Regions from separate parts of the Embleya sp. NPDC056575 genome, predicted to be linked through region 2. Evidence: predicted binding sites of a transcription regulator. Region 2 holds the regulator's gene; the other holds the start of a gene.
The links. Region 2 encodes HspR, which represses chaperone genes until heat shock. Its sites were predicted from a motif close to TTGAGNNNNNNNNNCTCAA; they were not measured.
Positions count from the first base shown of each region.

Region 1: the regulator HspR is predicted to act here: its motif matches at 1,239-1,257, upstream of lon (endopeptidase La).

Region 1 is NZ_JBHTVA010000008.1:3,300-18,078, reverse strand. It holds gene ACFRCG_RS08005 (dihydrofolate reductase family protein) at 1-446, shown strand, start outside; gene ACFRCG_RS08000 (hypothetical protein) at 791-1,111, shown strand; gene lon (endopeptidase La) at 1,291-3,708, shown strand; gene ACFRCG_RS07990 (YiaA/YiaB family inner membrane protein) at 3,876-4,166, shown strand; gene hrpA (ATP-dependent RNA helicase HrpA) at 4,241-8,194, opposite strand; gene ACFRCG_RS07980 (dioxygenase) at 8,320-9,111, shown strand; gene ACFRCG_RS07975 (hypothetical protein) at 9,231-9,740, shown strand; gene ACFRCG_RS07970 (selenium-binding protein SBP56-related protein) at 9,804-11,225, shown strand; gene ACFRCG_RS07965 (alpha/beta fold hydrolase) at 11,301-12,197, opposite strand; gene ACFRCG_RS07960 (glycosyltransferase) at 12,413-13,720, shown strand; gene ACFRCG_RS07955 (ArnT family glycosyltransferase) at 13,717-14,779, shown strand, end outside.
Region 2 is NZ_JBHTVA010000011.1:25,788-40,566, reverse strand. It holds gene dcd (dCTP deaminase) at 1-209, shown strand, start outside; gene ACFRCG_RS10910 (phosphoribosyltransferase) at 325-822, shown strand; gene ACFRCG_RS10905 (bifunctional DNA primase/polymerase) at 856-1,458, opposite strand; gene ACFRCG_RS10900 (Yip1 family protein) at 1,722-2,699, opposite strand; gene ACFRCG_RS10895 ((Fe-S)-binding protein) at 2,843-5,071, opposite strand; gene clpB (ATP-dependent chaperone ClpB) at 5,444-8,062, opposite strand; gene ACFRCG_RS10885 (nucleoside/nucleotide kinase family protein) at 8,228-8,893, shown strand; gene ACFRCG_RS10880 (TIGR03767 family metallophosphoesterase) at 8,948-10,777, opposite strand; gene ACFRCG_RS10875 (heat shock protein transcriptional repressor HspR) at 10,893-11,363, opposite strand; gene dnaJ (molecular chaperone DnaJ) at 11,365-12,537, opposite strand; gene grpE (nucleotide exchange factor GrpE) at 12,659-13,252, opposite strand; gene dnaK (molecular chaperone DnaK) at 13,249-14,779, opposite strand, start outside.

The sequences.
Region 1 (14,779 bases), on a different contig from region 2:
CCGACGCGATGCTGCTGGGCCGCAAGACGTACGACATCTTCGCGTCCTACTGGCCGACCGCCGATCCCGACAACCCGTTCACCGAGCGGATGAACAGCACGCGCAAGTACGTGGCGTCTCGGACCCTGACGTGCGTCGAGTGGCAGAACTCCACGCTGTTGGAGGGCGACACCGCCGACGCCGTCCGCGCGTTGAAGGCATCCGAGGGCGGCAACATCAACGTCGTCGGCAGCGGCGACCTCGCCCAGACCCTCATGCGGCACGACCTGGTCGACGAGTACCGGCTCACCATCCACCCGGTGATCATCGGCACCGGAAAGCGGCTCTTCGCCGACGGAGCGATCCCCACCGCGCTGGAGCCGGTCGGTGTCTCGACGACCAAGGGCGGCACCGTCCTCGGCATCTACCGACCGAAGGGCAAGCCCACCTACGACAGCTACCAGTAGCCCTCGGGCCGCCTTCGCCGCGCCGAACCCCGCCGGCCCCCGGGACGGGACGCGACGACAACCACCCCCGGTCCGGCGGTATCCCGCCGTCAACGTCACCCGCCCCGGACCCCTTCGCAGCCGCTCCGGGCGGCGCCCGCCTCGCGCCGCGTCCGGGCGCGGCGCCGGTATGAGGCCGTACGGCTGACGACGTACGCGGATCGATGTACGGCGAAGTCGTGCCTGCGTGTGATGTTGCGACTACCCGTTGCGAGGACTCTGGGTATGTGAGTGCTCCCACAGTGGGAGCGATACATCGACCCGGAGGCAAAGAAATGCGCTTTCCTGCTCGTTCTCGCCGATTTGTGTCCTGGACGGCCACCGCCGCCCTCTCGCTCGCGACCGCCGGCGTCGTCGTGTCCGCCGCACCCGCCGCCACGGCCGCAGCCCCCGCCGTGGAGCCGTTGGACTGCGCCGTGATCGTCAATCAGGACACCCACGTCGGGTTTCCCACCTGGCGGTGGGCGGACGTCCGCAACAACTGTGGCCGTCGCATGAACCTGAGCGTCCAGGTCTCGGGCTGGCCCGACCCGGAATGCCAATACCTTGCCGACAGTGAGACCAAGCGTTTTCGCTGGGACTCGACGGGTGGCCCGGCCAACTACGTGTGGGACTGCGGCGGCTGATGCCGCCATCCTCCCCGCGCTGTGGACAAGGGCCCCGGATCGCTCGCGATCCGGGGCCCTTCGACGACTTCGCCCAGGGCGAACAGGGGTCGGGGTGGGTGGGGGAACAAAGAGGGGCTCGTGTTTCTTGAGTCGGTACAGCGCAAGTTTTTCGACTGTGGCCACTGAAGGGGCATGACATGAGCGAGACCATCGGGACCCTGACCCTGCCGGTTCTTCCGCTGGACGACGTCGTCGTCCTCCCCGGCATGGTGGTCCCGCTCGAACTCGACGACGCGGAGACCCGTGCCGCCGTGGATGCCGCGCGGGCCGCCGCGGGGCGGTCCACCGGGCCCGGCGTCCGTAGTGAGAGCAAGGCGCGGGTGCTGCTTGTTCCGCGTGACGACGGGCAGTACCCGGCGGTGGGCACGCTCGGTGTGATCGAGCAGGTCGGCCGGCTGCCCGGGGGTGAGTCGGTCGTGGTGGTGCGCGGCGAGGGCCGGGTGCGGATCGGCAGCGGTACCACCGGCCCCGGCGCGGCGCTGTGGGTCGAGGCGACCCGGGTGCCCGACGTCGAGGCCGACGAGCGCACCCTGGAGCTGGCCCGGGAGTACAAGGCCCTGGTCACCACCGTGCTCGGCAAGCGCGGCGCGTGGCAGGTGGTGGACCACGTCCAGGCTCTGGAGGACGCCGGCGACCTGGCGGACAACTCCGGCTACGCCCCCTACCTGAGCCTGCAGCAGAAGATCGAGGTGCTCCAGACGATCGACGTCCAGGAGCGGCTGACCAAGGTGGTCGGCTGGACCCGGGACCACCTCGCCGAGCTGGACGTGGCCGAGACGATCCGCAAGGACGTCCAGGAGGGCATGGACAAGCAGCAGCGCGAGTTCCTGCTCAAGCAGCAGTTGGCCGCGGTGCGCAAGGAGCTGAACGAGCTCAACGGCACCCCGGACAGCGAGGAGGAGGACTACCGGGCGCGGGTCGAGGCCGCGAACCTGCCGGAGAAGGTCCTGGAGGCCGCGCTCAAGGAGGTCGACAAGCTGGAGCACGCCTCCGACGCGTCGCCCGAGGGCGGCTGGATCCGGACCTGGCTGGACACGGTCCTGGAGATTCCCTGGAACGAGCGCGGCGAGGACGCGTACGACGTCGCCGAGGCGCGCGCGATCCTGGACGCGGACCACTCCGGTCTCGACGACGTCAAGGAGCGCATCGTCGAATACCTGGCGGTCCGCAAGCGCCGCGAGGAGCGCGGTCTGGGCGTGGTCGGCGGCCGGCGCTCCGGCGCGGTGCTCGCCCTGGTCGGCCCGCCCGGAGTCGGCAAGACCTCGCTCGGCGAGTCGGTGGCCCGCGCGATGGGCCGCTCGTTCGTCCGGGTCGCCCTCGGTGGCGTTCGCGACGAGGCCGAGATCCGCGGCCACCGCCGCACCTACGTCGGCGCGCTGCCGGGCCGGATCGTCCGGGCGATCAAGGAGGCGGGCACCATGAACCCCGTCGTCCTGCTCGACGAGATCGACAAGGTCGGCTCGGACTACCGGGGCGACCCGACCGCGGCCCTGCTCGAAGTGCTCGACCCGGCCCAGAACCACACCTTCCGCGACCACTACCTGGAGGTCGAACTCGACCTGTCCGACGTGGTGTTCCTGGCCACCGCCAACGTCCTGGAGACCATCCCCGAGCCGCTGCTCGACCGCATGGAGCTGGTGCGCCTGGACGGCTACACCGAGGACGAGAAGGTCGTCATCGCCCGGGACCACCTGATCAAGCGTCAGTTGGACAAGGCGGGCCTGGACGCCACCGAGGTGTCCTTCACCGAGGACGCGCTGCGGCTGCTCGCGGGCGAGTACACCCGCGAGGCGGGCGTACGCACCCTGGAGCGTTCGATCGCCCGCGTGCTGCGCAAGGTCGCGGCGCGGCAGGCGCTCGACGCCGCCTCGCACCCGCTGCCGATCACGGTGGACGCGGGCGACCTGCGCGACTACCTCGGCCGGCCCCGGCACACCCCGGAGTCGCTGCTGAGCAAGGCCGAACAGCGCACGGCGGTGCCGGGCGTGGCCACCGGCCTGGCGGTCACCGGCGCGGGCGGCGACGTGCTCTACATCGAGGCCTCGCTCGCGGACGCCGAGACCGGCGGCACCGGATTGACCCTGACCGGCCAACTCGGCGACGTGATGAAGGAGTCGGCCCAGATCGCGCTGTCCTACCTGCGCTCGCGCGGGGCGGAGCTGGAGGTGCCGGTGGGCGACCTCAAGGACCGCGGCGTGCACATCCACGTCCCGGCCGGAGCGGTCCCCAAGGACGGCCCGAGCGCCGGTGTCACGATGACCACCGCGCTGGTGTCGCTGCTGACGGGGCGGCCGGTCCGCTCCGACGTGGCGATGACCGGTGAGGTCTCGCTCACCGGCCGGGTGTTGCCGATCGGCGGCGTGAAGCAGAAGCTGCTCGCCGCGGAACGCGCCGGTGTGACCACGGTGTTGATCCCCAAGCGCAACGAGGCCGACCTGGACGACGTGCCCGAGGAGATCCTGAGCCGGCTCACGGTCCACGCGGTCGCCGACGTCCGCGAGGTCCTGCACCTGGCCCTCGAACCCGCCGACAGCCGGCACGCCGTGGCCGCCTGACCCCGGCGATTTCCCGACAACCCACCGCGCGGGCCGCCCGAAGGGGCGGCTCGCGCGGCGCCTTTGGGCCACACGAGCCACGGGCCGGTCGGGATCGGCAGGCGGGTCGCGCCACTTGAGTACACCTACTCATGTGCGCGACACCCGTCCGGCCCAAGACTGTCGTCATGACTTCGCCGCTGCGCACCAACAACACCCAAGGGTTCTTCGTCCAGGCCGCACTGTCCTTCGGGGTGTCCGTGAGCGCGGTTCTGATCGGGATCGTCTATCTCCCGGTCGACCGCTGGATTCGGGCCTTCCTCGGCATCGGCGTGCTCTACGTGGTGACCTCCAGCATCACCCTCGCCAAGGTGGTCCGGGACCGGCAGGAGAGCGAGGCCGTGGTCAACCGGGTCGACCAGGCTCGCCTGGAGAAGCTGCTCACCGACCACGACCTGTTCAAGAACGACCTGGTCTGAACGCGGATCCGAGCACGAATCCGAACGCGGCCCGGTGGTGCCCGAGGCCCCCGGCCCCGACGCACCGCCCGCCGCTACCCGCCCAGTTCCTCGATCGTCTTCAGGATCCGCTTGTCCGACACCGGCTGCGGGGTGCCGAGCGACTGGGCGAAATAGCTCACCCGCAACTCCTCGATCTGCCAGCGCACCGCCGCCACCTCGGCCGGAATCGGTGCACCCTTTGTCTGACGGTCCATCAAGTCCCGGTATGCCGCCTGGATCTGATGGACCTTCTGCATGCGCTCGCGATCGCGCACCGGGTCCGCCTCCAGCCGCTGCAACCGGCGCTCCATCGCCTGGAGATAGCGGTGCACGTCCGGCAACCGGCGCCACCCCGCCTCGGCCACGAAGCCCTTGTGCACCAGCGCCGTGTACTGCGCCTTCAGGTCGGCCAGCGCCGGGGCCAGCGCCGGACTGCGGGTCGCCTTCAACCGCCCGGCCACCCCGTGCGAGGCGCCCAGGACGCGCTCGACCTTGACCACCGTGTCCTCGGTCAGCCGGGGTAGCCCCGCCTTGACCCGATCGCGCAGCCGGACGAAGCCCGCCTCGTCCCACACCGGCCCGCCCGCGTCGCGGATCAGCATGTCCGCCGCGCACGCGAGGATGTCCTCGAAGAGCGCGTCGATGCCCCCGTGCGGGTTGTGACTGAGCGTCAGCTTGGCCATGTTGGGCAGCCGGCCCTGGATCTGCTTGACCGGCGACTGCACGTTGAGCAACACCAGGCGCCGCGTCCCGTCCCGCATCGCGCGCAGCTGCTCCGGCTCGCTGTCGAACAGCCGCACCGCCACCGAGCCGCCCTCGTCGACCAGCGCCGGATACGCCTTGACCACCAGCGGCCCGCGTCGCTGCTCGACCACGCGCGGCAACTCGCCCAGGTCCCACGTGGTGACGCCGGCGCGCTCGATGTCCAGCGTGCTCGCCGCCTCGGACACCGCCGCCCGCATGCGCTCGCGCAGCTTCAGCTTCAGCGCCTCCAGGTCCTTGCCCTCGGCGAGCACGCGCCGGTCGTCGTCGAGCACCCGGAAGGTCATCCGCAGATGCTCGGGCACCTTCGTGAGGTCCCAGCCCTCCCGCTTGACCGGCATCCCGGCCATCCGGCTCAACTCCCGCTCCAGGCCGTCCACCAGGGAGCCCCTGCGCGGGGTGAGCCGGCCCAGGATCGCCCGCGCGTAGTCCGGCGCCGGCACGAAGCCGCGCCGGATGCCCTTGGGCAGGGACCGGATGTAGGAGGTCACCAACTCCTCGCGCAGCCCCGGGATCTGCCACTCGAAGCCCTCGCCGGAGAGCTGGTTGAGCACCGCGACCGGGATGTGCGCGGTCACCCCGTCGGCGTTGGAGCCGGGCTCGAACTGGTAGGTCAGCGCCAGCTCCAGACCCTCCTCGACCCACGCGTTCGGGTAGTCCTCCTCGGTGATCCCGCCGGCCTTGGCGTTGATCAGCATGGACTTCTCGAAGCTCAGCAGGTCCGGATCGGTGCGATGGGCCTTCTTCCACCACGCGTCGAAGTGCCGCCCGGAGACCACGTCGGCCGGGACCCGCTCGTCGTAGAAGTCGAACAGGGTCTCGTCGTCGACCATGATGTCCCGGCGCCGGGCCCGGTGTTCCAGCTCCTCGACATCGGCGAGCAGCCGCCGGTTGGCCGCGAAGAACCTGTGGTGCGTGCGCCAGTCGCCCTCCACCAGGGCGTGCCGGATGAACAGTTCGCGCGACAGCTCCGGATCGACCTTGCCGTAGCCGACCTTGCGCGCGGCCACGATCGGCACGCCGTAGAGCGTGACCTTTTCGAAGGCCATCACCGCGGCCATCTTCTGTTCCCAGTGCGGCTCGCTGTAGGTGCGCTTGATCAGGTGCCCGGCCAGCGGTTCGATCCACTCCGGCTCGATCCGCCCGGCGATGCGGGCCCACAGCCGGGACGTCTCGACGAGTTCGGCCGCCATCACCCACCGCGGCGGTTTCTTGAACAGCGCCGAGCCGGGGAAGACCGAGAAGCGGGTGCCGCGCGCGCCGCCGTACTCGCGCTTGGCCGGGTCCATCAGGCCGATGTGCGAGAGCAGGCCGGACAGGATCGCGGTGTGGATGTGCTGGGTGTTCGGCTCCTTCGGCTCGCCGGTCGCCTCGATCCCCAGCGACTTGGCGGCGGAGCGCAACTGGCTGTGCAGGTCCTGCCATTCGCGTATGCGCAGATAGTGCAGGAACTCGCTCTTGCACATCTTGCGGAACCGGCTGGAGGACAACTCGTCGCGCTGTGCCCTGATGTAGTTCCACAGGTTGAGATAGGCGAGGAAGTCGGACTCCTTGTCCGCGAACCGCGCGTGCAACTGGTCGGCGTGCTGCTGGTGTTCGGTGGGCCGCTCGCGCGGGTCCTGGATGGACAGCGCGGAGGCGATGATCAGCACCTCGCCGACCACGCCGATGCGGTCCGCCTCCAGGATCATCCGGGCCAGGCGCGGGTCCACCGGCAGCTGGGACAACTTGCGCCCGATCGGGGTCAGCCGCTTGCGCACGTCCGGCTCGTCGGGGTCGAGCGCGCCCAGCTCCTGGAGCAGTTGTACGCCGTCCTTGATGTTGCGCCGATCCGGCGGCTCCACGAACGGGAACGCGGCGATGTCGCCCAGGCCGAGCGCGGTCATCTGCAGGATGACCGAGGCCAGGTTGGTGCGCAGGATCTCCGGATCGGTGAACTCGGGCCGCGACTCGAAGTCCTTCTCGGAGTACAGCCGGATGCAGATGCCGTCGGAGGTGCGCCCGCTGCGGCCCTTGCGCTGATTGGCCGAGGCCTGCGAGACGGCCTCGATCGGCAACCGCTGCACCTTGGTGCGCAGGCTGTAGCGGGAGATGCGCGCGGTGCCCGGGTCGATCACGTACTTGATGCCCGGCACGGTCAGCGAGGTCTCCGCGACGTTGGTCGCGAGCACGATCCGCCGGCCGGTGTGCTGCTGGAAGACCCGATGCTGCTCGGCCGCGGACAGCCGGGCGTACAGGGGCAGCACCTCGGTGTTGCGCAGCTGCCGCTTGTTCAGCGCCTCGGCGGTGTCCCGGATCTCCCGCTCGCCGCTGAGGAAGATCAGGATGTCGCCGGATGCCTCGCCGAGCAGCTCGTCGACCGCGTCGCTGATCGCCTGGACCTGGTCACGGTCGTCGGGTCGGCGCCTGCCGCCGCCCTCCTCGTCGTCCTCGTCCTCGTCGACCTCCGCGACCAGCGGGCGATAGCGCACCTCGACCGGGTAGGTACGGCCGGAGACCTCGATGATCGGCGCGTCGTCGAAGTGCTGCGAGAAGCGCTCGGGGTCGATCGTCGCCGAGGTGATGATCACCTTGAGGTCGGGGCGGCGCGGCAGCAGCTGTTTGAGGTAGCCGAGCAGGAAGTCGATGTTGAGGCTGCGCTCGTGCGCCTCGTCGATGATCAGCGTGTCGTATTGGCGCAGCAGCCGGTCGTTTTGCACCTCGGCGAGCAGGATGCCGTCGGTCATCAGCTTGACCAGGGTGTTGTCGCCGGCCTGGTCGTTGAAGCGGACCTTGTAGCCGACCACGTCGCCGAGTTGTCCGCCCAGCTCCTCGGCGATGCGGTCGCCGACGGTGCGGGCGGCGATCCGGCGCGGCTGGGTGTGGCCGATCAGGCCCTGGACGCCCCGGCCCAGCTCCAGACAGATCTTCGGGATCTGGGTGGTCTTGCCCGAGCCGGTCTCGCCCGCCACGATCACGACCTGGTGGTCGCGGATCGCGGCGAGGATGTCGTCCTTCTTCCGGCTGACCGGCAGCGCCTCGGGGTAGCCGATCGTGGGCACGGCGGCACGCCGGTTCGCGACCCGCGTCTCGGCGGCGTCGAACGCGGCGATCAGGCTCTCGGTCTCGGCGACCCGTTGCGGGCCCTTGCGAGTCTTGCGGGTCCGGTCCAGGCGACGGCGCAGACGGTCCTGATCCCGAAGCATCAGGTGGGGCAGGCGCGCCTGGAGGTCGGCGAGCTGAGATGTGGCTACTGGCGTTCCCATTACGGGGTCAAGGATAAGTGGCACCCCGGGGGCGACGGCCAGTGGATTACTCCCGACGGCGTTTGAGCGCCGTTCCCTCTGTCGGGTCAATTGTTGAACATAGAACTACTTGGTATCCTGATCGTATGGAGACCACCTCGTCGCGGCCCGCCGCGCCGCGCATGCCCGTCGTCTATCTCGGTCACGGGGCGCCGCCGCTCGCGGACGACGCGTTGTGGACCGGCCAGCTGGCCGCGTGGGCCGCCGACCTGCCCCGGCCCACGGCCGTGCTGATGGTGTCCGCGCACTGGGAGGACGCCCCGATCGCGCTGGGCGCCACGCGCACCGTCCCGCTCGTGTACGACTTCGGCGGCTTCCCCGAGCACTACTACCGGGTCGCCTACCCGGCCCCCGGCGCACCCGCGCTGGCGGCGCGGGTGCGGGCGCTGCTCGGGCCGGACGTGCGGGACGCGCCCGAGCGCGGCCTCGACCACGGCGCCTATGTGCCGCTGGTGGAGATGTATCCCGACGCCGACGTGCCCGTCCTGCAGATGTCACTGCCCACGCTCGACCCCGTGGAGCTGTACCGGGTCGGTCGCCGGCTCGCGGAGCTGCGCGACGAGGGGGTGCTGATCGTCGGCAGCGGCTTCTTCACGCACAACCTGCGCGGCCTGGACCCCCGGGCCGAGGCGCCGGTGCCCGGATGGTCCGCCGAGTTCGACCACTGGGGTGACGAGGCGTTTCGCGCGGGTGACCTGGACGCGCTGCTCGACTTCGCGCACAAGGCGCCGGCCGCGCGCCTGGCCCACCCGCGCACCGAGCACCTGGCCCCGCTGTTCGTCTCGCTCGGCGCCGGGCACGAGGACCTGGACACGCTGCGCCAGGTGATCGACGGTTTCTGGTTCGGGTTGTCGAAACGATCGATCCAGCTGGGCTGAGCCGGGCGGGAGCGGCCCGAGGGTGATGGTCGTACGGCGTGCCGTCGTCACAAAGAGGCCATTATCGTAAATAACCGAAACCGCGCCACGGTGCGCCACCGGAGCCGTACCGTAGCGGCATGGCTGCCAGAACCCTGCCGCAAAGCTGCGTGGGCGTGGGCTGCATGCTCGTGCGCGAGCACCTGAACGCCGAACAACACTTCTGGGACGCGAGGTTCTTCCCCTCCGGGGGAGTGCGCGAGGACAGCGGGTTGCTGGTCGCGCTGTTGATGGCCTCGGCGCTGCACCGCATCGCGCGCGGCATGGGCATGTCGGACGGCGATCCCGACGCGGTGATGCGCGTCCCCGTGGTCCCCACACACGCCCTCCTGCGCACCGACCGGGATGCGATCGAGGCCGCCCGAAGCTTCACCAACCCGGCCGAACTCGACGAGTTCCACACCCGCCTGACCCGGTTGTGCCCCGGCCGCGACGCCGTCTGGCCCTCGGTCCGCTGGACCGCCGAAGACCTGCTGCTCGTCTACGCGCACGCCGCCGCGACGCACCGCGTGCTGCCCACCCTCGACCCGACCAGCGCGCTCGCCGACATCGACCCGGGCCTGACGGTGGCGGGACTGTGGGAGGAGTGAGAAAGAGTCCGCCCCCGCCGAGGAATTGCGTGTCCATCTTCGACGTATGAACGAAGGAGAGGCATGACCGAGACCGAGCACGGTGACCCCACTCTCTACCGCACACCGGCGGACGCGATCGCCGCACCGCCGGAGAAACTCGCCTACATCGTCGGCTTCGATCGCACCGAACAGCGCCCCGACGCGTTGTTCACCGTCGACACCGACCCGAATTCCCCGTCCTATGGCCGGGTGTTGAGCCTGGTCGAGGTGAGCGGGACAGGCGACGAACTGCACCACTTCGGCTGGAACGCCTGCTCCAGCGCACTCGCGCACGCCTGCCACGAGCATCCCGAACGGCGCTACCTGCTCGCGCCCGGGCTGCGGTCCTCGCGCCTGCACGTGTTCGACACCCGGCCCGATCCGACCCGCCCGACCCTGCTGAAGACCATCGAGGCCAAGGAACTCGCCGAGCGGGCGGGCTATTCGCGCCCGCATACGCTGCATTGTGGTCCCGGCGGGGTCTTCCTGTCCTGCCTGGGCGGCGCGGGCGGAGCCGACGGCCCCGGCGGTGTCGCCCTGCTCGACCACGACACGTTCGAGGTGCGGCGGGCCTGGGAGAGCGATCGCGGCCCGCAACACTTGGCGTACGACGTGTGGTGGCACCTGAACCACAACGTCGCGATCACCAGCGAGTGGGGCACCCCCTCGATGATCGAGAACGGTGTCGACGCCGAACTGCTGCTCGGCCGGCGCTACGGCCATGCGTTGCACTTTTGGGAACTGGACTCCGGGCGGCATCTTCAGCGGCTGGACCTGGGCGATCAACACCAGATGGTGCTGGAGTTGCGGCCGGCCCACGACCCGCAGGCGACCTGGGGATTCGTCGGTGTCGTGGTGGACGTGACGGATCTGTCGGCGTCGGTGTGGTTGTGGCACCGGGACGGCGACGAGTTCACCGTCCGGAAGGTGATCACGATCCCGGCCGAAGCCGCCGAGCCGGACCGACTCCCGCCGGTGATTCGGCCGTTCGGCGCCGTGCCACCGCTGATCACCGACATCAACCTGTCCGTGGACGACCGCTGGTTGTACATATCGGCCTGGGGGACCGGTGAGTTGATCCAATACGACGTCACCGACCCGTTCCATCCCCGGCGCACCGCGTCCGTCCGGCTCGGCGGCATCGCCGGCCGCGCGCCGCACCCCCGGGCGCCCGAGGTCCCGCTCACCGGCGGGCCGCAGATGGTCGAGATCAGCCGGGACGGACGGCGGGTCTATCTGACCAACTCGCTGTACGGCTCGTGGGACGACCAGTTCTACCCGGACGGCGTCGAGCCGTGGCTGGTCAAGCTCGACGCCGACACCGCGCACGGCGGTCTGTCGCTCGACGAGCGCTTCTTCCCGCACGGCGAGGAGTTCCGCGGCCGGCGGGTGCACCAGACCCGGCTCCAGGGCGGCGACGCCTCGTCCGATTCCTACTGCCACCCGTCGGATCCCCGGTCCTGAACCCGCGTCCCGCCCACCCGGCGCGGGTGGGCGGGCGCTGTTCGTGGCGCCTGCCCCGGAACGCGCACGGCCGCCTCACCGCGCCGGGAACGCCGCCAAGTGCTCGAGGAGCAGCCCGGTCAGGGCCTGCGCGCCGTTCTCCGGGACCCAGTGGTCCACGTCCGCGAGCACCTCGAAGCGGTACGGGCCGACGACCGAGTCGGCGGTGGCCTCGGCGGCGGCGCGGCCGAAGGCCGGATCGCGGTCGCTCCAGACGTACAGGGTCGGAATGTCGATGTCGCCGATGTCGCGCAGGACCTTCGGGTCGATCGCCCGGTACCAGTTCAACGCGCCGGTGAGCGCGCCCGGTTCGCGCAGTACGGCGAGGTAGCGTTCGGCGACCTCGCCGGGCAGCGAGGCGAAGACCTCGCGCAGGTAGGCCGCGTCGTCGGCGAGCAACTTCTCCTCCGCCGCGCCGCGCGTGCGGAACAGCCGGATGTACGAGGACTGTTCCCACTGGCCCGACGCCTCGTCCCGGACCGCCGAGGCCAGCGCGACCGGATGCGGCGTGGAGACCACCGTCAGCGTGTGCAACCGCTCCGGTGCCAGCCCCGCGACCTGCCAGGCCAGCGCGCCGCCCCAGTCGTGCCCGACCAGGTCCACCCGGTCCAGGCCGAGGGTGTCCAGCACGGCCAGCACGTCGCCGACCAACTCGTCTCGCCCGTAGGCCGATTCCTGTGGCGGCCGGGCGCCGGGCGAGTAGCCGCGCTGGTCGAAGGCGATCGCCCGGTGGCCGGCCCGGGCCAGGCCCAGGAGTTGCGCCGTCCAGGAGGCGGAGGTCTGCGGGAAGCCGTGCAGGAACAACACCGGCCGGCCGGCCGCCGGTCCGGCCACGCGGGCGTTGAAGACCCAGCCGCCGGCCGTGATCTCGGCCGCCTCCACGAACGGTTGCGGGGAGTCCGCGCCGACTGATCTGCCCGCCGAGGTGTTCATCCGACCTCCGGATCGCTGTGTCGCGCTGTGCCGGTCTTCCGATCGGCAGCATAGGCGTCTCGGTACGCGAGATTCGCATCCCATGCCCGTCCCGCGCCAGTCCCCCCTCGGCCACATCCGGGCCCGGCCCGCCACGCGCTCGCCGTCGCGCGTTTCTCATCGCACCTTAAGAAACGCCTCATCCGGCTCCCAGGCCGCCCCGACATCGTCCGACCATGAGCCTGACGACACCCACGCGCACCCGGATCGTGGACGTGGTGGTGCCCGTGTACAACGAGGCGCACGTGCTGACCGCGAGCATCCGGCGCCTGCACGCCTACCTCCTGCGCGGATTCCCGTACGCCTTCCGGATCATCGTCGCGGACAACGCCAGCACCGACCGCACCCATGCGGTGGCGTGCGACTTGGCGCGCGAACTGCCGCACGTACGCGTGGTCCACCTGGACCGCAAGGGGCGAGGCCGGGCGCTGCGCAAGGTCTGGACCGAGTCCGACGCCGACGTGGTGGCCTACATGGACGTCGATCTGTCCACCGACCTGGACGCGTTCCTGCCGCTGGTCGCGCCGTTGGTCACCGGACACAGCGATCTGGCGATCGGCACCCGCCTCGCCCGCTCGGCCGACGTGGTGCGCGGGCCGCGCCGGGAGGTGGTTTCCCGGTCGTACAACCTGCTGCTGCGCGGGGTGTTCGCGGCGCGCTTCTCCGACGCCCAGTGCGGCTTCAAGGCCGCCCGCACGGTGGTCGCCCAGGCGCTGCTGCCGCACGTGCAGGACGAGGAGTGGTTCTTCGACACCGAACTCCTGCTGCTGGCCGAGCGCAACGGGCTGCGGATCCACGAGGTGCCGGTGGACTGGGTCGACGATCCGGACAGCCGGGTCGACGTGCTGCACACCGCGATCGACGATCTGCGCGGCATGGCCCGCGTCGCCCGGCGGATCGCGGCCGGCACGTTTCGGGTCCCGGTCCCGGCCCGGGTGCGCGAGGCGCGGCTGCCGACCGGGATGCGCGCCCAGCTCCCGCGCTTCGCGGCGATCGGCGTACTCAGTACGCTGGCCCATCTGTTGCTGTACGTCCTGTTTCGGGACGGCCTGGGTGCGCTCGCCGCGAACGCCCTCGCGCTGACCGTCACCACGATCGCCAACACCGCGGCGAATCGGCGCTTCACGTTCGGGGTACGCGGGCGCGCCGGTGCCTGGCGCCATCAGGCCCAGGGCGGCCTGGCGTTCGTGGTGGGCCTGGGCCTGAGCAGCGCTGTCCTGGCCGGATTGCACGCCGCCGTCGCGGATCCGTCCCGAAGGGTCGAGGTGGCCGTGCTTGTCGGCGCCGGCGTGGTCGCCACCGTCGTGCGCTTTCTGCTGCTGCGGGTCTGGGTCTTTCGACGCCCTCCGGGCGCGACGGTGTCGGATGCACCCGCCTACGCGGCGGCAGCCGGCGCGACAGGCCCGAACGCGGCCACCGCTTCGGTGATTTCCATCACGTCGGCGAGCACGGCCGACAGCACGTCTCGTGAGGAGGACGCATGACCGCCGTGGTGGTTCCGCTGCCGATCCCCGCTCCCGGGGTCGGGGGCACGGTCGATCGCCCCTGGTACGTGCGACTGGTGCGCGGACGCGAGGCGGACGCGCCGTGGGTGCGCCCCGCGCTGCTCGTGCTGCTCGTCGGCACCGGCGTGCTCTACATCTGGGGTCTGGGCGCCTCCGGATGGGCCAACTCGTTCTACGCGGCGGCCGTTCAGGCGGGCACGGAGAGCTGGAAGGCGTTCTTCTTCGGCTCCTCCGACGCGGGCAACTCGATCACCGTCGACAAGACGCCGGCGGCGTTGTGGGTGATGGGCCTGTCCGCCCGGATCTTCGGGGTCAACGCGTGGAGCATCCTGATTCCGCAGGCGCTGGAGGGCGTGGCCACGGTCGGCGTGCTGTATCTGGCGATCCGGCGCCGTTTCCCGGCCTGGGCGGGCCTGTTGGGCGGGGCGGTGCTGGCGCTCACGCCGGTCGCGGCGTTGATGTTCCGGTTCAACAACCCGGACGCGCTGCTTGTGCTGCTGCTCACCGTCGCCGCGTACGCGCTGCTGCGGGCGCAGGAGAGCGGCGCCACCCGCTGGTTGGTTCTGGCCGGGGCGTGTGTGGGGGTCGGGTTCCTGGCCAAGATGCTTCAGGCGTTCCTGGTCGTGCCGGTGCTCGCGGCGGTGTACCTGGTCTCGGCGCCGGTCGGCTTTTGGCGGCGGGTGCGGCAACTGCTCTGGTCGGGGCTGGCGTTGCTGGTCGCGGGTGGGTGGTGGATCGTGATCGTGGAACTGTGGCCGGAATCCTCGCGCCCCTACATCGGCGGCTCGCAGCACAACTCGATCCTCGAACTGACGCTGGGCTACAACGGACTCGGTCGGCTCAACGGCGACGAGACCGGCAGCGTGGGCGGCGGTGGGCCCCGGGGCGGCGGTGGCTGGGGAGCCACCGGCTGGGACCGGATGTTCAACCCCGAAATGGGCGGCCAGATCTCGTGGTTGTTGCCCGCCGCGCTGATTCTTCTGGTGGTGGGCCTGTGGTCGACCCGCAGGGCACCGCGCACCGATCCCGCTCGGGCGG
Region 2 (14,779 bases):
ATGTGACCCTGGAGTTGTCCAACGTCGCGACCCTGCCGATCAAGTTGTGGCCGGGGATGAAGATCGGCCAACTGTGCATGTTCCGGCTGTCGTCGCCGGCCGAGTTCCCGTATGGGTCCTCCGTGTACGGGTCGCGCTATCAGGGACAGCGCGGGCCGACCCCCTCACGGTCGTTCAAGGACTTCCACCGCACGAACGTCCGCGATTAGGAGGAGGGGGCGCGGGTGGCCCGGGACGACCGTCCAGGACGATCCGACCGCGACCTCGACCCCGGCCCACACCCCCGCGACCGACGCCCCCGAACAGAAGATAGGCACCCCGGACATGAGTGACGTGCGCGAAAACCTCACCTGGCCGCTCTTCGGCCAGGCCACGCGCGAGCTGGCCATGCAGGTCGCGGCGGACGGGTACGAGCCCGACATCATCCTGTCGATCGCCCGCGGCGGCGTGTTCGCGGCCGGAGCGCTCGCGTACGCGTTGGACGTCAAGAACCTGCACCTGGTCAACGTCGAGTTCTACACGGGGATCGGCACCACGCTGGACATGCCGGTCATGCTCGCGCCGGTGCCCGACGTGGTGGACTTCTCGAACAAGAAGGTGCTCATCGCGGACGACGTCGCCGACACCGGCAAGACGCTGCTCCTGGTCCGCGACTTCTGCGAGGGCAACGTGGCCGAGGTGCGCTGCGCCGTGGTGTACGAGAAGCCGCAGTCGCTGGTGAAGTGCGAATACGTGTGGAAGCACACCGACGACTGGATCAACTTCCCGTGGTCCGTCGAGCCGCCCGTGGTCACCCGCCAGGGCCAGATCCTCGACGCCTGAGCGACGCGCGGCGCGGGACGACTTCCGCCCGCGTCACCGCGCCTGCGTGCTGAACCGCATCAACGCCCCGAGCACGTCCACCGCCCCCGGCAGCCCCCGCTCGGTCGGGTCCGGCGGCACCGCCCACCGGGTCCGCCCCCCGCACGCCGTGGACGAGGGCGGAGCCGGTACGAAGTGGCCGACCGCGTGGTGCCGAACGTCGAACCGGGCCGTGTCGTTGTGGTCCACCGTGTACCAGTACAGGTTGCGCGCGCCCGGGTCGACCAGGAACAACAACCGCTCGCCCGGCAGCTGCAACACCGGCCCCAGCGGCAGGCCGACCACCTCGAGCTGGCGGATCGCCGCGTAGCCGACCTGCGCTGGCGCGTCCAGGACGTCGAACTCCAGCCCGCTCGCCAGCAGGACGGTGTACGGCTTGCCGCTCCACCACTCCCACACGTCGTCCGTCGACCGGGTGGCCCGGGTCAGCCCCGGTTCGGCGGCGGGATGCGCACCCGGGTCGGGGCATTCGGTGTCGCCGCACGAACATCGGCCGTCCTCGACGTAGGCACCGGGCAGCACGGGCCAACCCCGATCCACGACGTAGAAGAGGGCGGCGGCCTGGAGCGCAGCCCGGGTGCGTTGCCGCACAAGCATGTCCGTTCCGTTCCTCGCGACCGGACCACGACGAAGTGTCGTGGTCCGGCAGGTGTACTCCCGGTACTCCTACGAGTACACCGCCCGAAACGGCCCCCGAACAGATCCGCAACGCGGCTCGACCGTGCCGCTTGCGGTCCGCTTGGTCCACTGCCGGCACGCTTCGCCGCCGGCCTGACCAGGCGTCAGCCCCCGCGCCCGGCCCGAACCACGCCCCCGCCCCCGGGGATCCCCCGACGTCACGACCCCCCGACGTCACGACCTCACGACGTCAACGGCAGCTTCAACACCAACAACAGCGCGATCAACTCGACCGCCACACACCCGAGCGCACGCGGCCACGCCAGCTCGTGCACCCGCATCATCAACGTCGTCAACATCCACGCCGTCAGCACGAACGAGAGCAGCCCGACGCCGGTCACGATCGCGTTCTTGTCCGGCGCGAACATCGCGACCGCCAGGCGCGGCGCGTCCGCGATCCAGACCACGATCATCGACAGCGTGATGAACGGCGTCGGCGAGCCGTTGCCGCCGAACTGGGTGGCCAGGGCGTGTGAGACCAGGCCGAGCAGCGCGCAGAACGCCGGCACCATGACCACGACGATGCCGAGCGCCGGCACGCTCGTGCTCAGCGTCGAGTGCACGATCTCCTTGCGCGACGCGTCGTTGGCCAGCACCGCGAGCACACCGCCGAGCGCGGACATGATCAGCGCCGGCCACCACACCGCCTGGTCGCGGACCTCGTTCATGGTGCGCAGCGGCCGCAACACGAGGCCGCTCAGCACCTCTTTCCAGTGCAGGTACCTCGGCGGCCCACCGTACGGCGGCGGCTGGTACTGCTGCGGCTGCGGAGGCGGCACCGACGGCGTCACCGTCGTGTACTCCTCCGGCGGCGCGCCGTAGATGTACAGACTCGTCTCGTCGGGCAACGACAGCGGCCCGTAACCCGAGTCCCGCGACCCGCCCTGCCCACCCTGCCCGCCCTGCGGCGGAGGCGGCGGCGGAACCTGCTGCCCATACCCCTGCTGCCCAGGCTGCCCGTACCCCTGCTGCCCAGGCTGCCCATACCCGTGCTGCCCGGGTTGCCCAGGCCCCTGCTGCCCGTACCCCTGCTGCCCGGGCTGCCCCTGCTGCCCCCCGTACCCGTCGCCGTAAGCCCCGCCGTATTGAGGTGGTGGGTAACCCTGGCCGGCAGGCGGGGGCTGTTGCCGGTACGGGTCGTAGGGTCCATTGCCAGTCACACCCCTGACGGTACCGGCACCACACCCCCCTCCGTCGTCGCGGGACGGTGGTAATTCGGGCACAAAACCGAACGCCGCCGGCCCCGAGGGAACCGACGGCGCTCGCCGCACACCGAGCGCGCCGAAGCGCGCCCCGAAAAAAGCTACTTGGCCCCCGCGTCCTCCAGGACGCCCTCCTCGGCCGGCGGCTCCGGCAGCTTGACCGACTGGAGCAGCAGCTGCGCCACGTCGACCACCTGCAGCTCCTCCTTCGCCTCGCCCGCCTGCTTCTTGGCGTTGATCGAGTCGGTGAACATCACCAGGCAGAACGGGCACGCGGTGGAGACGATGTCCGGCTTGAGCGAGAGCGCCTCGTCCATGCGCTCGTTGTTGATGCGCTTGCCGATGCGCTCCTCCATCCACATGCGCGCACCGCCGGCGCCGCAGCAGAAGCCGCGCTCCTTGTGCCGGTGCATCTCCTCGTTCCGCAGGCCCGGCACCCTCGCGATGATCTCGCGCGGGGGCGTGTAGACCTTGTTGTGCCGACCGAGGTAGCACGGGTCGTGGTACGTCACCAGGCCGTCGACCGGCCCCACCGGCAGCAGCCGACCCTCGTCGATCAGGTGCTGGAGCAGCTGGGTGTGGTGGATGACCTCGAAGTGCCCGTCCAGCTGCGGGTATTCGTTCGCCAGCGTGTTGAAGCAGTGCGGGCACGTGGTGACGATGCGCTTCTTCGGCGCGTCCTCGAGCGCCGCGTTCAGCGTCTCGACGTTCTGCGCCGCGAGCATCTGGAAGACCACCTCGGAGCCGAGCCGGCGCGCCGAGTCGCCCGTGCAGGACTCCTCCTTGCCGAGGATCCCGTACTTGACGCCCGCGATGTCGAGCAGCTCGGCGAACGCCTTGGTGGTCTTCTTCGGACCGTCCGCCAGCGCGCCCGCGCAGCCGACCCAGTACAGGTACTCCAGTTCGGCGGGCTCGATGTCCTGCCCGACGATCGGGACCTCGATGCCGGTGGTCTTCTTCAGCTCCTTGACCCAGTCGAGCCGGGCCTTGGTGGCCACGCCCCACGGGTTGCCCTTGTTCTCCAGGCCCTTGAGCATCGTCGCCGCCTCGGACGGGAACGCGCTCTCGATCAGCACCTGGTAGCGGCGCATGTCGACGATGTGGTCCACGTGCTCGATGTCGACCGGGCACTGCTCGACGCACGCGCCGCACGTCGTGCACGACCACAACACGTCGGGGTCGATGACCCCGTTCTCCTCCGCGGTGCCGATCAGCGGCCGCTCGGCCTCGGCCAGCGCCGCCGCCGGGACCTTGGCCAGCTGCTCGGGTGTGGCCTTCTCGTTGCCCTCTTCGTCCTTGCCGCCGCCCGCGAGCAGGTACGGCGCCTTGGCGTAGGCGTGCTCGCGCAGCGACATGATCAGCAGCTTCGGGGACAGCGGCTTGCCGGTGTTCCACGCGGGGCACTGCGACTGGCACCGACCGCACTCGGTACAGGTGGAGAAGTCGAGCAGGCCCTTCCAGGAGAAGTGCTCGACCTGACTGACGCCGAACACCGCGTCGTCGGCGGGGTCCTCGAAGTCGATCGGCTCGCCGCCGGAGGTCATCGGCTGCAGCGCGCCCAGCGCGACCGTGCCGTCGGCGTTGCGCTTGAAGTAGATGTTGAAGAACGCCAGGAACCGGTGCCAGGCGACACCCATGGTGGGGGTGAGGCCGATGGTGATCGCCCACGTCATCGAGATGACGATCTTGATCGTGGCGACCAGGTAGACCAGGTTCTCCAGCGAGTTCTCGGACAGGCCGCCGAACGCGGAGACCAGCGGGTAGCTGACCCAGTAGCCGGGCTCGTACGAGTCCACCCCCGCGAGCGCGCCTTCCAGCCCGCGCAGCAGCATGATGCACACGCCGACCGAACCGACCACGAACTCGACGAAGTACGCCTGGCCGAAGTTGGACCCGCCGAACCGGCTCTTGCGGCCCGCCCGTCGCGGGTGGCTGAGCTGGCGGATCACGATCAGCACCAGGATGCCGAGCACGGTCATCAGGCCCATGAACTCGGTGAAGACCTCGAACGGGTCCCAGTGGCCGAGCCCCCACAGTGCGAACTCGGGCGAGAAGAGCTGCCCGTACGCGTTGACCAGGGTCAGGATGAGTGCGCCGAAGCCGACCATGACGAACCAGTGCGCGGCGCCGACGATGCCCCAACGGAGCATCCGGGTGTGCCCGACGGTCTCGGTCAGCATCGTGCCCAGACGCTTGCCGGCCGCATTGGTCCGGCCGCGGACGGGCTGTCCGAGTTTGACGAACGAGTAGATGTATGCGGCGGTGCGCCCGAGTAGGGCGAACCCGATCACGCTGATGAACAGCGAGATCACGATCGCTGCGAGCTGCATGGGCGTTCGGCTCCTCCGGTGGGACGTCCCTTCCGGGGCGTGTATCGGCCGACAGCGTACGGCCGTGCGGGCATCTTACCCACTGGTAACTTAACCACTGCGTCGATGATATCTGTCACGCCGGACGCTATCGGCTTCGCAGGTTTTGCCCGCTTTATCCCACGCCGGACGATCTTGTCGGACCCCACACTCCACTCCGGACCGGCTCCCGAGCCGATCCGAACGCGGCGCACCGACCCACTCGGCTCGCCAGTTGTGTGACGCACCGTCAGATCTGTACACACGCATGCTGCCATGCCACGGCGCCGGGACCCGCAAGAGGTCCCGGCGCCGGGTATTTCGCCCACGTCCACCGACCGCCGAGGCGGCCGATCACAGTGTCTTGACGGCCTGCTTCTGAGGTTGCACGACCAGCGCGTCGCCCGCTTCGTCGAGATCGACCAAAACCGTGTCGCCGTCGCCCACCTCGCCCGCCAACAGGGCGCGCGCGAGCTTGTCGCCGATCGCGGTCTGGATCAGCCGGCGCAGCGGCCGAGCGCCGTACGCCGGGTCGTAGCCGGTCAGCGCGAGCCAATCGCGCGCCGCGTCGGTCACGGTCAGGGTGATCCGCCGGTCCTTGAGCCGGGCGCCGAGCCGGTCCACCTGGAGGCCGACGATGTGCGCCAGCTCGTTCGTGCCGAGCGCGTCGAAGAGCACGATGTCGTCGAGCCGGTTCAGGAACTCCGGCTTGAACGAATTGCGGACCACGTCCATCACCATCTCGCGCTGCCGCTCCGGCGACAGCGTGGGATCCACCAGATACTGCGACCCCAGGTTCGAGGTCAGGATCAGCACCACGTTGCGGAAGTCCACCGTGCGGCCCTGGCCGTCGGTCAACCGCCCGTCGTCGAGCACCTGGAGCAGTACGTCGAAGACCTCGGGGTGCGCCTTCTCCACCTCGTCGAGCAGCACCACCGAGTACGGCCGCCGGCGTACCGCCTCGGTCAGCTGGCCGCCCTCCTCGTAGCCCACGTAGCCGGGCGGCGCGCCGACCAGGCGCGCGACCGAGTGCTTCTCCGCGTACTCCGACATGTCGATGCGCACCATCGCGCGCTCGTCGTCGAAGAGGAAGTCGGCCAGCGACTTGGCCAGCTCGGTCTTGCCCACGCCGGTCGGGCCCAGGAACAGGAACGAGCCGGTCGGGCGGTCCGGGTCGGCGATGCCGGACCGGGCCCGGCGGACCGCGTCGGACACCGTCATCACCGCCGCCTGCTGCCCGATCAGCCGCCGGCCCAGCTCGTCCTCCATCCGCAGCAGCTTGCCGCGCTCGCCCTCGAGCAGCCGCCCCGCCGGGATGCCGGTCCAGGACGAGACCACGTCGGCCACGTCGTCCGGGCCGACCTCCTCCTTGACCATCGCCGTGCCGTCCGTGCCCCGATCGCCCTCGGTCGCCGCGGCCTCGGCCAGCTCGCGCTCCAGGGTCGGGATCTGCCCGTACATCAACTTCGACGCCGTCTCGAAGTCCCCGTCGCGCTGGGCCCGCTCCGCCTCACCGCGCGCCGCGTCGAGGCGCTCCTTCAGCTCGCCGACCCGGTTCAGCCCGGCCTTCTCCTGCTGCCAGCGCGCGGTCAGCCCGCTGAGCTGCTCCTGCTTGTCGGCCAGGTCCTTGCGCAGTCGCTCCAGCCGGTCCCGGCTGGCCGCGTCGGTCTCCTTGGCGAGCGCCATCTCCTCCATCCGCAGCCGGTCCACCGAGCGCTGCAGCTCGTCGATCTCGACGGGGGAGGAGTCGATCTCCATCCGCAGCCGCGACGCCGCCTCGTCGACCAGGTCGATCGCCTTGTCGGGCAAAAAGCGCGCGGTGATGTAGCGGTCGGACAGGGTGGCCGCCGCCACCAGCGCGGAGTCGGCGATCTGCACCTTGTGGTGCGCCTCGTAGCGGCTCTTGAGCCCGCGCAGGATCGCGATCGTGTCCTCGACGCTGGGCTCGCCCACGAACACCTGCTGGAACCGGCGCTCGAGCGCCGGGTCCTTCTCGATGTGCTTGCGGTACTCGTCCAGCGTGGTCGCGCCGACCAGGCGCAACTCGCCGCGCGCGAGCATCGGCTTGAGCATGTTGCCCGCGTCCATCGAGCCGTCGCCGGTGGCGCCCGCGCCGACCACGGTGTGCAGTTCGTCGATGAAGGTGACGACCTGGCCGTTGCTGGACTTGATCTCGTTCAGGACGGCCTTCAGCCGCTCCTCGAACTCGCCGCGATACTTCGCGCCCGCCACCATCGCGCCCAGGTCGAGTGCGATCAGCCGCTTGTCGCGCAGCGACTCGGGTACGTCGCCGGCCACGATCCGCCGGGCCAGGCCCTCCACGACGGCGGTCTTGCCGACGCCGGGTTCACCGATCAGTACCGGGTTGTTCTTGGTCCGCCGCGACAACACCTGGACCACCCGGCGGATCTCCGAGTCGCGGCCGATGACCGGGTCGAGCTTGCCGTTCCGGGCCTCCTCGGTCAGGTCGCGGCCGTACTTCTCCAGCGCCTGGTAGGTGCTCTCCGGGTCCTGCGAGGTGATCCTCGTGCTGCCGCGCACCGCCTTGAAGGAATCGAGCAGCGCCTGCGGGGTGGCGCCCGCCTCGCGCAGCGCCTCGGCGACCGCGCCGGAGCGGCCGGAGGCGAGGCCGACCAGGACGTGCTCGGTGGACACGAACGCGTCGCCGAGCTTGTCGGCCTGCTTCTCCGCCTCGTCCAGCGCGAGCATCGTCTCCCGGGCGAGCTGCGGGGCGGCCACCGTCGAGCCGGACGCACTCGGCATACGATCCGCGATCCGGTCGACCGCGACCTTCAGCAGCGGCACGTCGACACCGGCGGCGCCGAGCAGCGGGACGGCGATCCCCTCGGGCTGTTCGAGCAGGGCGAGCAGCAGATGCGCGGGCTCCACCTGGGGGTGTCCCGCCGCGGCAGCCTTGCGGATGGCGACCGAAAGGGCCTCTTGGGCCTTGGTGGTGAGCTTCTGTGCATCCATGTGAGGTGTGCGTCTCCTTCGCTTCGGGCACGCGCTGTCACGGCCATCATCCCGTCCGTGCCGCGCGTGTACCGCACCCGAACGGTTCGTTGACTATGGCAACCACAACTAAGTTGAGTCTATTCCACTCAACCATGCGTTGCCCGGGATGCTTACACTGCGGACATGCCAGATGTGTCCGGTGCTCTCGAAACACTCGACGCGCTCGCGGATGAGGCGGTACGTCTCATTCCGGCCGCGCCCGGGGCCGGGCGGGTCGTGCTCGGTCTCGCCGGTCCGCCGGGAGCCGGGAAGTCCACGCTCGCCGGTCGGCTCGTGCGCGCGATCGAGCAGCGGGTCGGGTCCGGTACCGCCGCCTACGTGCCGCTCGACGGCTTCCATCTCTCGAACGTGCAGCTCAAGCGGATCGGGCGGCTGCATCGTAAGGGCGCGGTGGACACGTTCGACGTGTGGGGCTACGCGACCACGCTGGCCCGGGTGGTGCGGGAAGTGGACCGGGACGTGTACGTGCCCGACTACGACCGGACGTTGCACGAGCCGGTGGCCGCGCGACACGTGGTGCGGCCCGGGACGCGGATCGTGGTGACGGAGGGCAACTACCTGGCGCTGGACGCGCCCGGCTGGGCCGACGCCTACTGCCTGATGACCGAGGTCTGGTACGTACACGCCTCGGACCGGGTCCGCGACGAGCGGCTGACCAGGCGCCAGCGCCGGGGCGGGCGCAGCCCCGGCGAGGCGATGGCCTGGGTCGCGGGCAGCGACCGCCCCAACGGCGAACTCGTCAAACGCTCGAAGTCGCGCTGCGCCCGGGTGGTGACGGTGGTGTGGTGAGCCCGCGGCGCTCGTCGGCGCGGATCGACGCGGCCGGCCCGCGGCCCGCCGTCCTCACCCGCCGGACGGGCTGAAGGGGGCCGGGACCAGGAGCTCCACGTTGCGGTCCTCCAGGCGGCCTCGGCGGCCGTCGACCTTCGGGTCGGGGCGGTCTCGCTCCTGCCAGTCGTTGCCGGCGAGTTCGCGGGCCAGGGCGGCCAGGGCCAGGGGGGAGTCGAGCTTGTTGCCGTGTGACTCCGGGCCGGCCGAGTCGATGATCGTGCCGAATATGGACAGGGTCCCGTTCATGTTGTCGGCGATCTCCACGATCCGCGCCTGGGAGGGCCAATCGATGTGCGACGCGGTGTTGACCTCCCAGAACCCGCCGGGGACCGCGCTGCCCGCCGGTCGCGGGTAGGGCTTCACGTAGTTGTCGTGGGTGTGCCCGTTGACCCACAACACCACGTTCGGGAACCGCAGCAGCAGCGCCTGCACCTGCGGCCCCAGGATCCGCGCGGGCTCCCCGGCCGGCACGGTCTTGTTGGTCATCGTCTCGATGGTGTGGTGGCTGAACAGCACGAACAGCTTGTCCTGACCCGTGCCCCGGACCACCCGGCCCTGCTCGTCGAGATGGCTCGAACTGCCCTTGACCAGCTGGTCCTCCAGCCAGGCGAACTGGGTCGGGTCCAGGCATCCCGAGTCCGAGCCGTACGAGTTCACCGTGTCCAGGACCAGGCAGCGCACCGGGCCCTGGTCGAAGGTGTAGTACGCGGTCTTGGTGTCCAGGTTCTGCTGGGTGAAGCCGTGGCCCTTGGGCAGGCCGGTGGTGTTGAAGTGCTCCTTGATCGTCTCCGCGCGGTCGACGAGGCGACGATCCGGATCGGCGGTGACCTTGCGCTTGGGGCCGGCCAGCAGCGCCGCCAGCGCGTCCGGCTTGCCGCTCTGCAGTCCGAGGGCCAGCGTGACCACGGTCTGCCCAGGGGATATGTCGAGCACCTTCTCGTCGCCGACCGCGACCTTGCCCAGCATTTCGCTGACCGGCAGGTTGCCCTGCACCAGGCCGTCGTGGTTGCCGTAGGCGCTGTACCAGGGGGTCTTCAGGCCGGTCGCCTCGAACGGCCGCCGGCACGCGTCCAGCAGGCCCGGCACGGTGGGATAGCCGTACTGGCCGCGCGGCACGTCGTCCTTGTGCCCGGGCGGCGTGCCGTCGGGGTGCCAGTAGCGCTCGTGGTACGCCACCGCGTCCATCGGGCCCTCGTACCTGTTGCGATCGCCCGAGTCGGGCGTGACCTTCTTGCCGCCGTCGAGCACGTCGATGTACCAGCGCAGCTCGTTGAACTGGATGTTGTCGGTGTTGTCGCCGGTGCAGATCGTGAAGGCCAGCGGCGCGCCGAGGGCCGGACCCTTGCCGATCCGGTTGAGCGACTGCACCATCGCCTCGGCTATCTGCGCGGTCAGCACCTCCTGCGGGCGGTACGCCGACTGGAAGGGCAGCAGCTTGGCGAACGGCTGGTCCTTGTCGCTGTGCCGGTCGAGGAAGTCCACGCGCGCGGTCGACTGCGAGTCCTGGATGTGGATGTCGGTCAACTGGGTGAACGCGACCAGGGAACGCCGCTTCGCCTTGTCGCCGGAGCTGCCGCCGGGCACCAACTCGCCGCGCAGCAGGTGCGGTTCACCGGGTCCGGCGACGACCTTGCGGTAGCCGCCCGGTCCGGGCGGGCCGAGCACCAGGGTGCGCTCCAGCGTGGTGCCGGCCGCGCCGGCCGGCTTGGGCGCGCCCGACTTGGGTGCGTCGCTCGACTTCCCGTCGGGCTTGTCCTTGTCGTCGTCGGAGCACGCGGCCACTCCGAGCAGTGCCGCGCTCGCGGCCGAGTACTTCAGCACGTCCCGACGATTCGGCTTCATGCGGCGACCCTACTGACGCGTAGCGAGCCGCATCAAGGAAGCGTCGAGGCCGCACAAAAAAGGCGAGGAGGGGCACGGCCGGGGCCGTACCGCCTCCTCGACGTCGTCGCGTCCGTCAGTCCGAGCGCCCGCGCCGCGGCTTCCACACCACGAGCGCGGTGCCGGCCCGCGGTCGGACCGGGACCAGATCGCGCCGGTAGGACGCGTGGACGGCCGCCTCGCGCCGGGCGCTCGCGTCCGTCGCCTCGTGCAGCGCGTGCTCCATCTCGGCCACGCGCACGCGCAGCGCGAGCACCTGGTTCTCCAGCTCCAGGATCCGCTTGATCCCGGCGAGGTTGATGCCGGCCTCCTGGGAGAGCCGCTGCACCTCGCGCAACTGCACGATGTCGCGGGCGGAATAGCGCCGCCCCCGGCCCGCCGTACGGTCCGGCGAGACCAGGCCGAGTCGGTCGTACTGTCGCAACGTCTGCGGGTGCAGGCCGGACAGCTGGGCGGCGACCGAGATCACGTAGACCGGAGAGGTCTCGTCGATCTCGAAGCCGTGCCCACCGCCGACACCGCCACCGCCCAAGCCGCCCGGTCGCATGTCATGCCCCCTTCGCCGCGTCCAACAGATCGGCTCGGGGATCGTGCGCGACGGTCGCCTCGCGGAACGCCTCCAGCGCCTCGCGCGCCTTGTCGTTCAGCTGCTGAGGGACCGTCACCTCGATGGTGACCAGGAGGTCGCCCCGAGTGCCGTCCTTGCGTGCCGCCCCGCGCCCGCGCACCCGCAGCGTGCGGCCGTTGCCCGTGCCCGCGGGGAGCTTGAGCGTGACCGGGATGCCGCCGAGCGTGGGTACGGTGACGTCCGCCCCGAGTGCGGCCTCCGGGAAGGTGACCGGCACGGTGACCGTGAGGTTGTCGCCCTTGCGTCCGAAGACGGCGTGGGTCTTGACGTGCACCACGACGTACAGGTCGCCGGCCGGGCCGCCGCGCTCGCCGGGCGCGCCCTTGCCCTTGAGCCGGATGCGCTGCCCGTCCTGGACCCCGGCCGGGATCCGGACCTGCATCGTGCGCGAACTCTTGGCCCGGCCACTGCCGTTGCACACGATGCACGGGTCGTCCACGAGCAGCCCGCGGCCCTTGCAGTCGCGGCACGGCTCGGAGAAGCCGAAACCGCCCTGCGGCCGGCTGACGTTGCCGGAGCCCGCGCAGGTCGGGCACATCCGCGGGGTGGTGCCCGCGGCCGCGCCCGTGCCGTTGCAGTGCCGACACGGTTCCGAACTGGTCAGCCGGATCGGCACGGTCGCGCCGTCGACCGCGTCGGCGAAGCCGAGGGTGACCTCGGACTCCACGTCGGTACCGCGCCGGGGCTGCTGGCGCCCGGTCTGGCGACCGCCGCCGAACAGGCCGCCGAAGATGTCGCCCAGACCGCCGGTGTTGCCCGCGCCGCCCTGCTGGCCGCCGAAGATGTCGCCGAGGTCGAACGGGAAGCCGCCGGTGCCGGACTGTCCGCCGCCGGCGCCGCGGAAGCCGCCGCCGCTGCCGAACAGGGTCCGGGCCTCGTCGTATTCCTTGCGCCGCTTGTCGTCGGCCAGTACGTCGTAGGCCTCCGAGATCTCCTTGAAGCGCTCCTCGGCCTTCGTGTCACCCTTGTTCTTGTCCGGGTGGAACTCGACGGCGAGCTTGCGATACGCCTTCTTGATCTCGGCGGTGCCGGCGTCCTTGGGGACGCCGAGCACCTTGTAGTAGTCCTTCTCCAGGTAGTCCTTCGTACTCATGCGCCCCTCGCCGATCGGGTCGGGGTGCCCTCGTGCTCCGAGCGCCCGTTTCCGGATTCACACCACCCGCGCATCGGCGTCCCTCCTCTCCGCTTCTCGTCGTCTCGTTCCCGGTGACGGTTCAGCTGCCGGCCGCTTCGCCCGACTCCTCCGGACCGCCCTCGGCCTCCGCCGTGGGTTCCGCGACCGCCACCCGTGCCGGACGGATGATCCGCTCGCCCACTTGATAACCGGGCTGCAGGATCTCCACACACGTGGGTTCGGTGACATCGGTCGCGTACGAGTGCAGCAGCGCCTCGTGCACCGTCGGGTCGAACGGGTCGCCCTTCGAACCGAAGCTCTGCAGCCCCATCTTGGCCACGATCGACTCCAGCGACTCGGCGACCGACTTGAAGCCGCCCGCCAGTTCGCCGTGGTCCCGGGCCCGACCGATGTCGTCGAGCACCGGCAGCAGTTCGCTCAGCACCTTGATGGCGGCCGACTCGCCCGCCACGTTGCGGTCCCGCTCGACCCGCTTGCGGTAGTTCGCGTACTCCGCCTGAAGCCGCTGGAGGTCGGCCGTGCGCTCGCCGAGTTGGTTGCGCAGCTCGGCGAGTTCGGCCGCCCCGGGGGCCGGGGCCGCCGCGGTGGCGGCGGTCCCGGCTTCCGGCTTCGACTCGGTTTCTTGGGCGTCGCCCGGGACGGCGCCGTGGTTCGAGCCGTTCCCTTCGGTCACGCAGCACCGCCCTTGCGGTCCTCGTCGACGATCTCGGCGTCCACGACGTCGTCGTCGGCGGTGTTGGCGGAGGCGTCACCCGCGCCGGCCGCGCCCTCGGTGCCCGGCTGGGCGTTCGCGTACATCGCGGTGCCCAGCTTCTGGCTCGTGGTGCTGACCTTCTCCGCGGCGTCGCGGATGGCGGCCAGGTCCTCGCCCTTGAGCGCGTCCTTCAGCTCGGTCAGCGACGTCTCGACCTCGGTCTTCACGTCGGCCGGGACCTTGTCGCTGTTGTCCTTGATGAACTTCTCGGTGGTGTACACCAGTTGCTCGGCCTGGTTGCGGGTCTCCGCGGCCTCGCGACGCTGGTGGTCCTCCTCCGCGTGCGCCTCGGCCTCGCGCATCATGCGGTCGATGTCGTCCTTCGGCAGGCCCGAGCCGCCGGTGATGGTCATCGACTGCTCCTTGCCCGTGCCCAGGTCCTTGGCGGACACGTGCACGATGCCGTTGGCGTCGATGTCGAAGGTGACCTCGATCTGCGGCAGTCCGCGCGGGGCCGGCGGCAGGCCGGTCAGCTCGAACATGCCGAGCTTCTTGTTGTACGCGGCGATCTCGCGCTCACCCTGGAACACCTGGATCTGCACCGACGGCTGGTTGTCCTCGGCCGTGGTGAAGATCTCCGAACGCTTGGTCGGAATCGTGGTGTTGCGCTCGATCAGCTTGGTCATGATGCCGCCCTTGGTCTCGATACCGAGGGACAGCGGGGTGACGTCGAGCAGCAGGACGTCCTTGACCTCGCCCTTGAGCACACCGGCTTGGAGCGCGGCGCCGACGGCCACGACCTCGTCCGGGTTGACGCCCTTGTTGGGCTCCTTGCCGCCGGTCAGCTCGCGCACGACGTCGGCGACGGCCGGCATCCGGGTCGAACCGCCGACCAGGACGATGTGGTCGATCGCCGAAAGCGGGATGCCCGCGTCCTCGATGACCTTCTGGAACGGCACCTTGGTGCGGTCGAGCAGGTCCTGGGTCAGCTGCTGGAACTGGGCCCGGGTGAGCTTCTCGTCCAGGTGCAGCGGGCCCTCGGCCGAGGCGGTGATGTAGGGCAGGTTGATCGAGGTCTCCATCGAGGAGGACAGCTCGATCTTGGCCTTCTCCGCCGCCTCGCGCAGGCGCTGGAGGGCCATCTTGTCCTTGGACAGGTCCACGCCGTGGGCGTTCTGGAACTGCTTGACCAGGTGGTCCATGACCCGCTGGTCCCAGTCGTCGCCACCGAGGTGGTTGTCGCCGTTGGTGGCCTTGACCTCGACCACGCCGTCGCCGATCTCCAGGAGCGACACGTCGAAGGTGCCGCCGCCGAGGTCGAAGACGAGGATGGTCTGCTCGTCGGCCTTGTCCAGGCCGTACGCCAGCGCGGCCGCGGTGGGCTCGTTGACGATGCGCAGCACGTTCAGACCGGCGATCTCGCCGGCCTCCTTCGTGGCCTGGCGCTCGGCGTCGTTGAAGTACGCCGGCACGGTGATGACCGCGTCGGTGACCTTCTCGCCCAGG